Regions from separate parts of the Sphingobium sp. BYY-5 genome, predicted to be linked through region 3. Evidence: riboswitches for the same ligand, from Rfam matches in the RefSeq annotation. Region 3 holds a riboswitch; each other region holds the start of a gene.
The links. Region 3 has a riboswitch for cobalamin ahead of MOK15_RS16700 (CbtB-domain containing protein). Riboswitches for the same ligand answer to the same signal wherever they lie in the genome.
Positions count from the first base shown of each region.

Region 1: another riboswitch for cobalamin. It lies ahead of MOK15_RS04565 (TonB-dependent receptor); the one in region 3 lies ahead of MOK15_RS16700 (CbtB-domain containing protein).
Region 2: another riboswitch for cobalamin. It lies ahead of MOK15_RS18500 (TonB-dependent receptor); the one in region 3 lies ahead of MOK15_RS16700 (CbtB-domain containing protein).

Region 1 covers NZ_JALEBH010000001.1:933,512-937,942, reverse strand. The annotation lists gene MOK15_RS04570 (TonB-dependent receptor) at 1-2,009, opposite strand, end outside; cobalamin riboswitch at 2,161-2,386, shown strand; gene MOK15_RS04565 (TonB-dependent receptor) at 2,571-4,431, shown strand, end outside.
Region 2 covers NZ_JALEBH010000002.1:544,220-548,650, reverse strand. The annotation lists gene MOK15_RS18510 (HAMP domain-containing sensor histidine kinase) at 1-609, shown strand, start outside; gene MOK15_RS18505 (DedA family protein) at 782-1,411, shown strand; cobalamin riboswitch at 1,670-1,918, shown strand; gene MOK15_RS18500 (TonB-dependent receptor) at 2,099-4,216, shown strand; gene MOK15_RS18495 (PepSY domain-containing protein) at 4,203-4,431, shown strand, end outside.
Region 3 covers NZ_JALEBH010000002.1:77,343-81,773, reverse strand. The annotation lists gene MOK15_RS16715 (S-(hydroxymethyl)glutathione dehydrogenase/class III alcohol dehydrogenase) at 1-253, shown strand, start outside; gene fghA (S-formylglutathione hydrolase) at 256-1,089, shown strand; gene MOK15_RS16705 (histidine phosphatase family protein) at 1,049-1,741, opposite strand; adenosylcobalamin (AdoCbl) riboswitch at 1,739-1,892, shown strand; gene MOK15_RS16700 (CbtB-domain containing protein) at 1,896-2,123, shown strand; gene MOK15_RS16695 (CbtA family protein) at 2,136-2,846, shown strand; gene MOK15_RS16690 (YjbE family putative metal transport protein) at 3,012-3,665, shown strand; gene MOK15_RS16685 (CitMHS family transporter) at 3,724-4,431, opposite strand, start outside.

The DNA of each region.
Region 1 (4,431 bases), on a different contig from region 3:
CGGAAGCTGACGCCGATCCAGAGCGTGCGTGGTGTGCCAAGGTCGATCGATCCACCGGCGTTGCGGGTGACGATTTCCGCATCGAACAGATTTTCGCCGCGCGCGACCAGGGTCACACCATGGCCCACTGGCAGGCGCGCAATGGTGTCGAGCGTCAGCGCATCGGGCAGCACGTCGCTTTGCAGGTCGTCCTCATATTGATCCGCCACATAGCGCAGCGTCGCCGACAATGACGGCCCCTGTTGCGGCGCCCAGGCAAGCGTCGCGCTGGCGGCATGGCGCGGGCTTTGCGCCGGGGTAAAACCGTCGAAGGCGGCACCGGGCGCGTGGACCGTGCTATGGCTATAGGCATAGGAGGCGGACAGGCGGAAATCGCCCATCGCCGCCGCTGCGGTCAGTTCGATCCCCTTGACGACGATCCGGTCGACATTCCGCCGTTCACGGATGTTGGGCGCGATCGTCACATTCGCGATGGCGTCGTCCAGCCGGTTGTAAAAGGCAGTCGCGGACAGGCTGACCCCTTCCACCGGGGTCAGGTCGATGCCGGCCTCCGCGCCTTTCAGCTTTTCCGGTGTCAACGCTGCATTGGCCCTAGTCGTGATCGGGAAGACCACGAAGGGGCGATATAGCTCATTGAGCGTCGGCAGGCGGAAACCGCTATAGGCCGCCGCCCGCAACGCCAGCGCATCGCTTGCCCGGTAGAGCGCGCCGACCCGCCCGGATACTTCCCAGTCGGATCGGTCGGCATAGTCGCTGCCCGTCGCTGCGCCGGTGGTGGCGCTCACTTCCCGGTAAAAGCCGTTGCGGATCGTCCAGCGATCCGCCCGCGCGCCGCCGGTCAGGATCAGCTTTCCCCCCAAACCTTCAGGCGTCCAGTCATCTTCAGCGAAGATGCCCGTGGTCCATTGATCGCCACCGGCATGGCGCAGGAAGGTGCGCGGATTGCTGGCGATATTGGCGTTATAGGCATCCTCATACATGTCGCCGGTCGCAAAGCGGGTATCGGCGCCGATGCGCAACACATGATCGTCACCGACCGGCGGCCGCAGCTCGATCTTGCCGCCCAGGCCGGTCGAGGGCGTGTTGCGCTGGTCCAGCGACTTGCGAAAGCTGGACGAGGATATGACGATATTGGAGAAGTTTCGCGCCTGCACATAGGCGAGCGCATCGACCTGCCATGGGCCGCGGGATATGTAGCGGATGCTGGCGTCCTGTCCCTGACTCATGCTGTCCGCGCCGCGGAAGCGCAGCGTGCGGTTATCCTCGAACAGGGTCGCGCGGAATTGCAGTTCGGAGGTGGGGCTGATCGGTGCGACCGCGCGCAAATTGGTCGACCAGCCATCATAGGCGGCGGGCACGGTGGCGGCGTTGCGCTGGTCCTTCGGGGTTGTCTCGAATCCGTCGCCCCGGTCCCACCGGCCCGACAGCGAGACATAACCGCCGCCCAGATCCTGGGTCAGCCCGGCAGATACCTCCGTCGAATCGCGACTGCCATAGAAGGCGCTGGCCGCGATGTCGGGCAACTGGTCGCGCGTCGCGCTCGCCATTTCGATGGTGCCGGCGACCGCTCCCGCGCCGAAAGCGCCGATGCCCCCGCCCCGCGTCACGCGAACCACCGACAGTCGCTCGGGCGCAAGCGCGCTGAACGGGATATAGCCGAAAAAGGGATCGGCGATCGGCACGCCGTCGAGCAGCATCAGCGTACGGCTTGACGCATTGCCGCCCAGCGCGCGCAAGGTCGCCCCCTGATTGGACGGGTTGGACGACCGGCTGTCTGACCGGCGGAACTGCTGGAAACCCGCGACATCGCCCAGCACGCTCTCGATCCGGCCTGAAGCACTGTCCATCAGCCGCTGCCGGTCGATCACCACCGACCCATAGACCGGCGTGCCCGGCGGCAGGTCCAGCCCCGCCCCCGTCACCACGATGGACGGCGCATCGTCGGGCGCTTCAGCCCAGGCGGTGGCTGGCACGGCCAACAGGATGGCGGACAATAGCTGCTTCTTCATGGCGCTCCCCTTGATGCGCCCCCTTTGTTGTTTTTCACCGTCTTTGCAAATGGAAAGGGCAGCATCCCTCTTCCCCCCGACAGAGGCGCCGGACGAAAGCACATTGCCAAAATGGTGCGGCGCGTTATGGGCATGATGGTGGGGAATATCTGTTCTCCATGACCGCGTCGGTGCCCCGCGAGGGGCTTGAATGGGAACATGGTGAGGCGGCTTAACAAGAGCCGGCAAATCCAGGGCTGTCCCTGCAACTGTAAGCGGCGAGCGCGATGCACAGGTTCCGGAACAGGCCGGGACAGCCACTGGGGGAGACCCTGGGAAGGTGTGCATCAAGCGACGACCCGCGAGCCAGGAGACCAGCCAGCGTGGGTCGCTCATTGTCCCAGGTCCAGGGAGAGACCAGGGCACGGAGAATGTCCGTCGAGCGACGACCAAGCGGCCGGGGCCGCTTCGGCGCGGGGTATGCGGGCGCAACAACGCCAGTCCGCCACCATGCGCCGGTCGATCGCGTTGCGCGTTCGGCAGGCCCTGCCTTCGTTGCCGGCGTTCGGAGGGGGCTCTCCGATGAAGACTGTAAAGACTATTTCCCTATTGGCCCTGGCAGCGGCGACGCCTGCCCTGGCTCAGGCGCCCGAAACGGAACCCGGCACGCGCCCCGGCGATGAGATCCTCGTCACCGCCTCCCGTTCCGGCGAAGGGGTGAAGGCCAGCCAGCTCGGCGCGTCCGTCACCGTGATCGACGCCGCCACGCTGGAAGCGCGGCAGACGCGCATCGTGTCCGACGTGCTGCGCGACGTGCCCGGCATCGCCATCAGCCGGATCGGCGGAGTCGGCGGCCAGACGCAAATCCGCCTGCGCGGCAGCGAAGCCAATCATGTTCTGGTGCTGATCGATGGTATCGAGGCCGCCGATCCCTATTATGGCGAATTTGATTTCGGCACGCTGATCGCCGATCCCGCCGCCCGGATCGAGGTGCTGCGCGGCCAGCAATCCTCGCTCTACGGTTCCGACGCGATCGGCGGCGTGGTCAATTATATCACCCTGTCGGGTCGCGAGGCGCCGGGCATCAGCGGACGGATCGAGGGCGGTTCCTTCGGCACGGTCAGCAGCGCCGCGCGCGTGGCGGGCGCCAGCGACGGCTTCGACTACGCCCTGTCCGCCTCTTATTATGACACGGACGGCTATCCCACCGCGCGCGGCGGCAACCGGGACATCGGCTCCCAAAGCCTGGGCGCGACCAGCAAGGTCAACTGGACGCCGACCGACGCCGTCAAGCTGACGGGCGTGCTGCGCTACAGCCTGACCAAGGCCGACACCAACAACAGCGAGTTCGATCCCACCAGCCCTCTGTTCGGTTACACGGTCGACAGCCCCGGTGTCCGTTATCGCAACGAAGCGCTCTATGGCCTGCTATCGGCGCAGCTTACCGGGCTGGACGGGCGATGGATCAGCACGCTGTCGGGCCAGTTCGCCGATACGACGCGCAAGGGCTATAACGCCTTTGGCTTCGACTATGGTGACAAGGGTCGCCGCTACAAAGGCTCCCTCTCTTCCAGCCTGACCCTCGGCACGGAAGCGGTGACGCACCGCATCACCGGCGCGATCGATGTGGAGCGGGAGAGTTTCCGGAACCTTTCGAGCTTTGCCTTCATGGGCAGGCGGCATACCGACAATATCGGGCTGGTCGGGCAATATGAGATGACGGCCGGCGCGCTCTCGCTGGGCGGGTCGGTGCGTTACGACGACAATAACCGCTTTCAGGACACCACCACCTGGCGCGTCCAGGGCAGCTACGCGCTGCCGACCGGAACGCGTGTCCGCGCCGCCTATGGTACGGGCGTCAAGAATCCCGGCTATTACGAACTCTACGGCTATATGGATGGTCAATATATCGGCAATCCGAACTTGAAGCCGGAAAAGTCGGAAGGCTGGGAAGCCGGGCTTGAGCAAAGTGTCGGCGGTTGGGCGACCATCGGCGCGACCTGGTTCGATTCAAGGCTGAAGGATGAGATTTACACCAGCTATCCCGCCCCGGACTTCGTCGCGACACCCGCCAACCGGGACACGAAGAGCAACCAGCATGGCATCGAGGCGTTCGTGAGCGCTCAGCCGCTGCCGCAATTGCGCTTCGACCTCGCCTACACCTGGCTCAACGCGAAGGAGGATGGCGTCCGCGAAATCCGTCGGCCCCGGCATATCGCCAGCTTCAATACGACGGTGAGCAGCGCCGACCAGCGCTTTGCAGGCACGCTGACGATCCGCTACAACGGCCGGGCGACCGACACGGCCTATACCGATCCCAGCTACATCCCCGTCACTATGTCGATGCGGGAATATGTGCTGGTGAACTTCAGCCTCGACTACAAGCTGGCGCGCAACGTGGCGCTGTTCGGCCGTGTCGAGAACCTCACCAACGAGAAATATG
Region 2 (4,431 bases), 470 kb from region 3:
CTCGCGGCAATCAGGGCGCAGGCGCAGCTATTGAGCAGGACCGCCCCGACGCTCCCGAACGACGACATCAGCCGGTTGATTAAGGTGGTGGACCGGGCCAACGACCTTGTCGATGGGATGCTTGTGATGGCGCGCCTGAATGCGACGACGGTGTCCAGGCGATCGGTCGATGTGCACGCCCTGGTGGCGGAGGTGGTGGCCGAAACGGTCATGAACCTTCCGCCCGATGCAATGGAGTTCACTGTAACGCCAGACCATATCGTGCGCTGGCGGTGCGATGCGGCATCGCTCAAGATCGCCTTGTCGGCCGTGATTGACAATGCGACGCGGCACGCTCGCTCTGGCGGGCAAGTCGATATTGCGATTATGCGCAGCATGGACCGCCTTGTCCTGACCATCGGCGATCGGGGCCATGGCGTTGAGGCGGCAGATCGCGATCGCCTGCTTCGTCGCTTTGAGCGTGGCACATCGGCGTCGCCAGGTAGCGGCCTTGGCCTTTCCATCGCGGTCAAGGCCATGGCCCTGGCCGGTGGCATGATCCAGTTGGACAATCGACAGGATGGTGTTGGCTTGCTCGTCATACTGACGCTTCCGGCCGATCTGGATTAGGGAACGCGCAACGGGAGGCAAGCATTATTGGGCGGTCATCCCGCAAGATCGTGTCGCTTGTCTGTCGGCGCCGTTAAGAACAACCTCTCGCTGGCGCTGTTGACCAAAAGCCCGTCTCCCTTCATGTGGGAAACGACCCGGCCCACATTATTTTTGGCGTAACATGTCACAAATGTCCGAATTCATTCTCGACACCATTACGCGATATGCTGGCTGGGCGGGCCTGATCGTGGGCGTTCTTGCCTTTCTCGAATCGATGGTCGTCATCGGCCTTTTCATTCCTGCCATTGCAACCATGATCGCCGTCGGCGGACTGATCGGGGCGGGACTGATCGATCCTGCGCCGATCCTTGTCGGCGCGCTCGCCGGCGCGATATTGGGGGACTGGCTCTCCTACATGCTGGGTCGTGCCCTTGGGCCAGCCATTTATCGGCATCGCTGGCTGAAAGGCCATCGTCTGGCACTGGCGCGGGCGCGGCTGGCCTTTCGGCGATATGGCTTCATCTCGGTGCTGCTGGGACGATTTCTGGGGCCTCTCCGTGCGACCATTCCCCTGGTCGCGGGTGTTCTGAAAATGCCGCAGATACCGTTCCAGGCTGCGAATATCCTTTCCGCGCTGCTATGGATTCCAGCGCTCCTGGCGCCGGGCTATTTCGCCGGGTCGGAAGCCATGCGGTGGGGGTTCGGCGTGGAACATATGCTGCCGATAGTCGTCGGCCTGTGCCTGCTCCCTTTGGGTCTGGGCTGGATAGCCGTCACCATGCTGAACCGGCCACGACAACGCGCCTGTCGTCAACATTAGGGCGGATCGAGATTCAGATTAAAGCTGAAGCCTCGGCCTCATTTTCAACGTCATGCCGGATCAAGTCCGGCATGACGGCGTAGGAAGCGCCTAAGACTGTGAATGTCGATCGGCCCTAGGGGCCGGACCCCGGACATATAGGATATCGTACGGGAAACCGGGCGCAGCATCGCGAGGCGGATGTCGCTGGATAGCGCTTGCCTGTGCGAAACCGGAATTATAAGGAGCCTTGTCCTTCTTGCGCCTTTGAGGTGCGGGTGGGGCGAAGATCGCGTCGGTTCCCCGGAGACGGGGATGAAAAGGGAATATGGTGCGGGCCTTTCGGGGCCTTAATCCATAGCTGCCCCTGCAACTGTAAGTGGCGAGCGCGATATACATGTGCGGACGGCATTGCGCCCGAGCCGCCAGCCACTGGGCCGGATGCTAAATTCAGCGAAGGCCTGGGAAGGCCGTATATCAAGTGATGACCCATGAGCCAGGAGACCTGCCGGTGTCTGGTCGCTCTTGCCTTGGTCCAGGGTGTGGCCGTGGCACGGTGAACTCCGTTTGAGCGACGAACGAGCGGCTGGGGCCGCATCGGAAAGCCGTGTATCGGTCGCCCCTGGCGTCCGGCCGACGCCGGCTGCCGACCGTTCGTGAACGGCACGCCCCCGTCCAGATGTCGTGCGACGCCGACGGGGGAAGATAATGTTGAAGTTCACATCGGCTGCGGTTGCGGTCTTCACTCTTGCTGCGTCTGTTATCGCTTATGCACAACCTGACGCAGAGGCTGAAAATGCCGCGATCGTCGTCACGGGCGCGGTCGATACGCTCCGCTTCAACCTGAAGACAGAGGGTGCCAGCCGTCTTGGCCTGACACCACTGGAAATGCCCGCCAGCGTTGAAACGCTGGACGGGGATGCAATTCGTCTGCGCGGCGATCTGACCGTTCAGGATGCTGCCGCCCGCGCGACCGGGATCGTCAATACCTCCGGCGTGTTCGGTTATGGTCTCTCGGCGCGCGGCTTCACCGGCCAGAATTCGGTGATGACCCTCTATGACGGGATGCGCATGTACAATAACACGCTGACCTTCCCGGCCGACCCGTGGATGGCGCAGAGCGTGGAGATTTTGCGGGGCCCTGCCTCGGTCCTCTATGGCGAGGGTGCGATCGGCGGTGCGGTCAACGTGGTGCGCAAGCAGCCGTCCGATGAGATGGAGGTCAGTGGCCGTATCGGCATCGCCTCCTATGACAGCCTGAATGTCGCGGCGGGCGCGGGTGGACCCATCACCGATGGAGTCAGCTTTCGCACCGACGCCAGCTATCGCCGGTCCGAAGGATGGATGGATCGCGGCGATTCCCATGCGCTGGCTCTTGCGGGATCGATCCGGCTGAAACCGGCCGAAAATCTCAGCTTCACCCTATCGCATGATTATAGCAGCCAAAGTCCGCGTATCTGGTTCGGCGTACCGCTGGTCAACGGCAAGCTCGACCGGTCGCTTCGCCGCAACAATTACAATGTCACGGACGCCAATCTGCGCTTCCGCGACAATTGGAGCCAGGCGAAGGTGGAATGGACGCCATCCGATGCGCTCATCATCCGCAGCACCGTCTATCATCTATGGGCCAATAAATATTGGAAGAATGCGGAGAATCTGACTTACATTCCAGCGACCGCCAGCAGCCCGGCACAGGTGCGGCAGTCGAGCTTTCTTGATCTCTACCATATCCAGAAACAGACCGGGAACCGCACCACCGCAAATCTGACGCAGGAGATTGGCGGCCTGGAAAATCAGTTGGTCCTGGGCTTCGACATCAACCGGATCAGCTACAGGAATGTCAGCAACAGCGGCAATAACGCGACCCGGCTGGTCGATGCCGTCGATCCGGTGCCGGGCCTCTTCATCCATCAGGCGAGCGCGCCGACAAAGCCGCGCTATACCAACCGCATTCGGCAATATTCGATTTTCGCGGAGGATCGGCTGAAGTTCAGCGAGCAATTCTCGCTGGTGGGTGGCCTGCGTTACGATCGACCGGAAATCACCAAGACCGACCATGTGAATGCAGCCAACAACTTCACCGCCACGCCGGATGCCGTCACCTGGCGCGTCGGCGCGGTCTATAACCCCGTTCCAAACCTGGCGCTCTACGGCCAATATGCGACCGCCGCTGATCCGGTGGGTGCGCTGGTTTCCACCAGTCTCGCCCAGAGCGCGTTCGATCTGTCCACCGGCCGGCAATATGAGGCCGGGATCAAGCATGTCTTCTGGGGGACGCGCGGCCAGTGGACCTTGGCCGTTTATGATATCGTCAAGCGAAGGCTGCTGACCTCCGATCCGCTGATCCCGACCATCCAGGTGCAGGTGGGACAGCAATCGTCCAGGGGCATCGAAGCCTCGCTGTCCCTGGAGCCTGTCGACCATCTCAGCGTCACGCTGAACGGTGCAATACTGCGCGCGCGCTATGATGATTTCGCGGAATCCGTGGGTGGCATTCTGTTCCAACGCGACGGCAATCGGCCGACCAATGTGGCGGCAAGGACCGCCAATGCCTTTGTGAGCTGGGAGTTCGCCAAGGGCTGGGTTGCCGATGGCGGCGTCAGCTATGTCGGCAAGCGCTATCAGGATGCGGCAAACACCCGCATCGTGCCCGCCTATACACTGACCGACATCGGATTGCGCTGGCAGTTCGTCGAGGGCGCGAGCGTCGCGCTGCGTCTGCGCAACATCTTCAACGAAACCTATGCCCGTGCCACCTATGGCACTTCGCAATGGGTGCTGGGCGATCCGCGCACGGTGGAGGCAACGCTCCATGTCGGCTTCTGATCTCGCGCGAGCGACGCGGCGAGGACCATCGGTCCTCGCCCCCGCCATCCCGTGGAAGGCGATGAAGCGCTGGCTTTACATCTTCCATCGCTGGACAGGCATCGTCCTGTGCCTGTTTTTCGCCATCTGGTTCCTGTCGGGACTGGTCATGCTCTACGTCTCCTTCCCCTCCTTCCGCGCATCGGAAAGGGTGGCGACCGCAGCGCCAATCGACT
Region 3 (4,431 bases):
CATCGGCGTGGCTGAAGCGGGCAAGGAAATCGGCACCCGCCCGTTCCAGCTCGTCACCGGCCGCGTGTGGAAGGGCACGGCCTTCGGCGGCGCGAAGGGCCGGACCGACGTGCCCAAGATCGTCGACTGGTACATGAACGGCAAGATCGAGATCGACCCGATGATTACCCATGTGCTGACGCTGGAGGAGATCAACAAGGGTTTCGACCTGATGCACGCGGGCAAAAGCATCCGCAGCGTCGTGGTCTTCTGACCGTGGAGACAGTCTCACAGAACCGAGCCTTCGGCGGGACGCAGGGCGTCTATCGCCATGCCTCCACCAGCACCGGCACGGACATGACCTTCTCCGTCTATGTCCCGCCGCATGAGGAAGGCGCGAGGCTGCCGGTGGTCTGGTATCTGTCGGGCCTGACCTGCACCCATGCCAATGTGACCGAGAAGGGCGAGTTTCGCCGCGCCTGCACGGAACTCGGCCTGATCTTCGTTGCGCCGGACACCTCGCCGCGCGGAGAGGATGTGCCGGACGATGCGGCGGGCGCCTATGATTTCGGCCTGGGCGCGGGCTTCTATGTCGATGCCACGCAGCCGCCCTTTGCCACCCATTATCGCATGTGGTCCTATGTGACGGAGGAACTGCCCGCGCTGGTCGCCGCGCATTTCCCCGCCGACATGGGCCGCCAGTCGATCATGGGCCACAGCATGGGCGGCCATGGCGCGCTGACGATCGGCCTCACCTTCCCCGACCGGTTCAAAGCTGTGTCCGCCTTCGCCCCGATCGTCGCGCCGTCGCAAATGCCTTGGGGGCAGAAGGCGCTGGGCGGCTATCTGGGCGACAACAAGGCGGCGTGGCGTCAACATGATGCCGTCGCGCTGATCGAGGATGGCGCGCGAGTGCCGGAGCTATTGGTGGATCAGGGCGCGGCGGACCCATTCCTGGCCGAACAATTGAAGCCCGAGTTGCTGGAAGCCGCCTGCTCCGTCGCAGGGATCGACCTTAACCTGCGGGTCCAGCCTAGCTATGACCATAGCTATTATTTCATCTCCACCTTCATGGAGGATCATCTGCGCTGGCATGGTAAGCGGCTTTAGCCTTTCCACCACTATCAATAGGGAGCGCGCCAAGCGCCTGCAGGCGCCATGCCCGATTGAAGGAAAGGCGGCAGAATGAAAGCGGGGCGATGTCGATGGCGAGGGTCGCGCGCAACGGCATGTCGAGCATATGAGCCAGCGCGGCGCGGATCATCATCGGATGCGTAATCGCCCCCGGCCGGCCTGACGTCTGCCCCGCCAGGCTATCGATCCAGGAGCCGATGCGCGCGGCGGCATTCGCCATATCCTCCCCATCCGGAGCGCCGGCGGCGGGATCGGCAAGCCAGGCTGCCAATCCATCGGGATGCGATGCACCGACCTCCATAATGGTGCGCCCGCTCCACGCGCCATGATCGACGTCACGCAATGCGATTTCCGGTTCCACCGGCAGCGCCATGGCCGCTGCCGTTTCCATCGCGGACCGCGCGGGACTGCAAAAGAGCCGATCAAACCGCACGCCCGCCATCGCCGCCACGGCCGCGCGACGACCGGCATCGTCCAGCGGCTCTTCCGGCCCGGCAAAGCCACCCGATCGACTGAAGCGTGTCGCACCGGCACAGACCAGGGTAAGGGTAAGGGTAAGGGTAAGGGTAAGCGTAAGGGTCAGGCAAAGCTCCGACAGACAGTTGACGCCGATCGCCTGCCGGTTCAAAGGACAGACAGCGTCCAGGAAGAGGAAGCCGGTGCAAATCCGGCGCGGTCGCGCCACTGTAATCGATGCCCTTGCCGCGCGTCGAGAGCCAGATTTTCTTCCTGGGCTTTTGATACCCCCATCGGGACGCGACATCCCGCAAAGGAGCATGACCATGGCCAGCAATGCCGCCCTGTTCGACGACGTTTTCATTCCCGTACGCGGGCAGGCCGCAATTCCGATCGAGGATATCGCCCCCTGGGCCGTGTTCGGGTTGCTGATCGCGATGATCTTTCTCTATTTCGTCAGCACCGAACAAGGTGCCTATGCCCTGTTCGACGGCATGTATGTGCATGAATATGTGCATGACGGCCGTCATCTGCTCGGCTTCCCCTGCCACTGACAGCCCAATCACATGACCAAGGATCTCTTGTGGCGCGGAATGCTGGCGGGCATTCTGGCGGCCCTGCTGTCGACCTTGTGCGCGCGCGTCATCGCCGAGCCGCAGGTCGACCTGGCCATCGCCTATGAAGCGTCCCATGCCGCCCATGATATGGGTGGCGGAGAGGAAGAACTGGTCAGCCGCGCTACCCAGAAGGGCGCGGGGCTGCTCACGGCGTTGACGCTTTATGGCGCTGCGGTGGGCGGCATTTTTTCGCTGGTTTTCGCTTATGGCTACGGGCGGATCGGGCGGATGGGACCGCGCAGCTTCGCGCTGCTACTGGCGGGCCTGGCCTTCCTGCTGGTCGTGATCGTGCCGGCGATCAAATATCCGCAGACACCGCCTGCCGTCGGGCGACATGAAACGGTGGGCGTCCGCACCGCCGCCTATTTCGCGATGATTGTCCTGTCCTTGGGCGCTGCGGTGATTGCTGGCAGGCTGCGCATGGCGCTGTCCCGCTCCTGGCGCAGGATCGATGCCGTCCTGCTCGCGATCGGCGCCTATCTGCTGCTGGTCATGCTGGGCCAATATCTGCTGCCCACGATCGATGAGGTGCCCGAACATTTCCCCGCGAGCCTGCTGTGGAATTTCCGCGTTGCCGCCATGGCAACCCAGTTGGTGCTGTGGGCGACGATCGGCGTGGCGTTCGGCCTGTCGGCGGAGCGGTTGCTGCAACGCCAGTAACAGCCCGCCAGGGGAAGTGAAGCTGCGTGCGATAGTCATGCCGCCCTGAAAGGCTGATGACAGCTTCGCTTCCTATTCGGCGGCGGCCCCAATCCGCATGACAAAGGCCGTTCGTTCAGGCGCTGGCGTCCCGACGCCCTCTCCTGCCGGATGGCGAGAGGATTTATGAACGACATCTGGCATCATATCGTCGCCGACTTCTCCAATCTTGGCTCCCCTTCCGCACTGGCCGCTTTCGGCCAGGTGGTGTTGATCGACATCATGCTGGCGGCCGACAACGCAATCGTCGTCGGCGCGCTCGCCGCCGGGTTGCCGCCGGCCTCCCGCCGCAAGGTGATCGCGATCGGCGTGATCGCCGCGCTGCTGCTGCGCATTGCCTTCGCCCTGCTGGTGACGCAGTTGATGCAACTTGTCGGTCTGGTCTTCGCCGGCGGGTTGCTGCTGGTCTGGGTCGCTTGGAAGATGTGGCGCGAGCTGCGGTCGAACGGCGAGGCCGAAGATGCAGAGGATATCGCCGGCAAGGCTGCGCCCAGGAGCTTTGCCCAGGCCGCCTGGGCCGTCGCTATCGCCGACGTATCGATGAGCCTGGATAATGTCCTCGCCGTTGCAGGCGCGGCGCGCGAGCATCCGGGCATCCTGGTCATCGGCCTGATCCTGTCGGTCGCGTTGATGGGCGTGGCGGCGAACCTGCTCGCGCGCGTGATCGAACGGTATCGCGCCATCGCCTATTTCGGACTGCTGGTGATCCTCTATGTCGCTGGCAAGATGATCTATGAGGGCGCGATCGATCCGGCGACGGGCCTCATCACCCTCTTCTGATTCCCCAGCGTCAGAATAGGAGCGGGCCAGCGCCGCTCCTATTCTGGATGCATGACCGTCAAGCGACGAAGGGGAAGGCCAGCGCGATCATCCCGACCAGGGTCATGACGATGCAGACCGCTGCGGCAGGCAGCAGGGTGAAGCGCTGGTGATCGGCCAGGTCGATCCCCGCCAGGCTGACCAGCAGATATGTGGACGGCACCAGTGGACTCAGCAGATGCACCGGCTGGCCCATCAGGGAGGCGCGGGCGATCGCCATCGGATCGACGCCATAATGCGACCCAGCCTCAGCCAGGATCGGCAGCATCCCGAAATAGAAAGCGTCGTTGGAGATGAAGAAGGTGAAGGGCATGGAGAGCAACGCCGTGATCGGCGCCATATAGGGGCCAAGCACGGGCGGGATGACACCTACCACTTCCTTGCTCATCGCCTCGACCATGCCGGTGCCGCCAAGGATGCCGGTGAAGATACCAGCCGCGAAGATCAGTGAGACGACCGACAGGACATTGCCCGCATGAGCGGCAATCCTTTCCTTCTGCTGGGCGACGCCCGGATAGTTGACGATCATGGCGATGGCGAAGGCGATCATCATCAGCACGGAAAGCGGCAGCACGCCCCAGACCAGCAGGCCGAGCAGCGCGACGACCAGCAGCGCGTTGAACCAACGCAGATGCGGGCGACGCGCTTCGGGATATTGCGAGACGCCAAGGTCGGCAATGTCGACCGGCTCGCGCTGCGGCACATGAACATGGCCCAGGCGACGGCG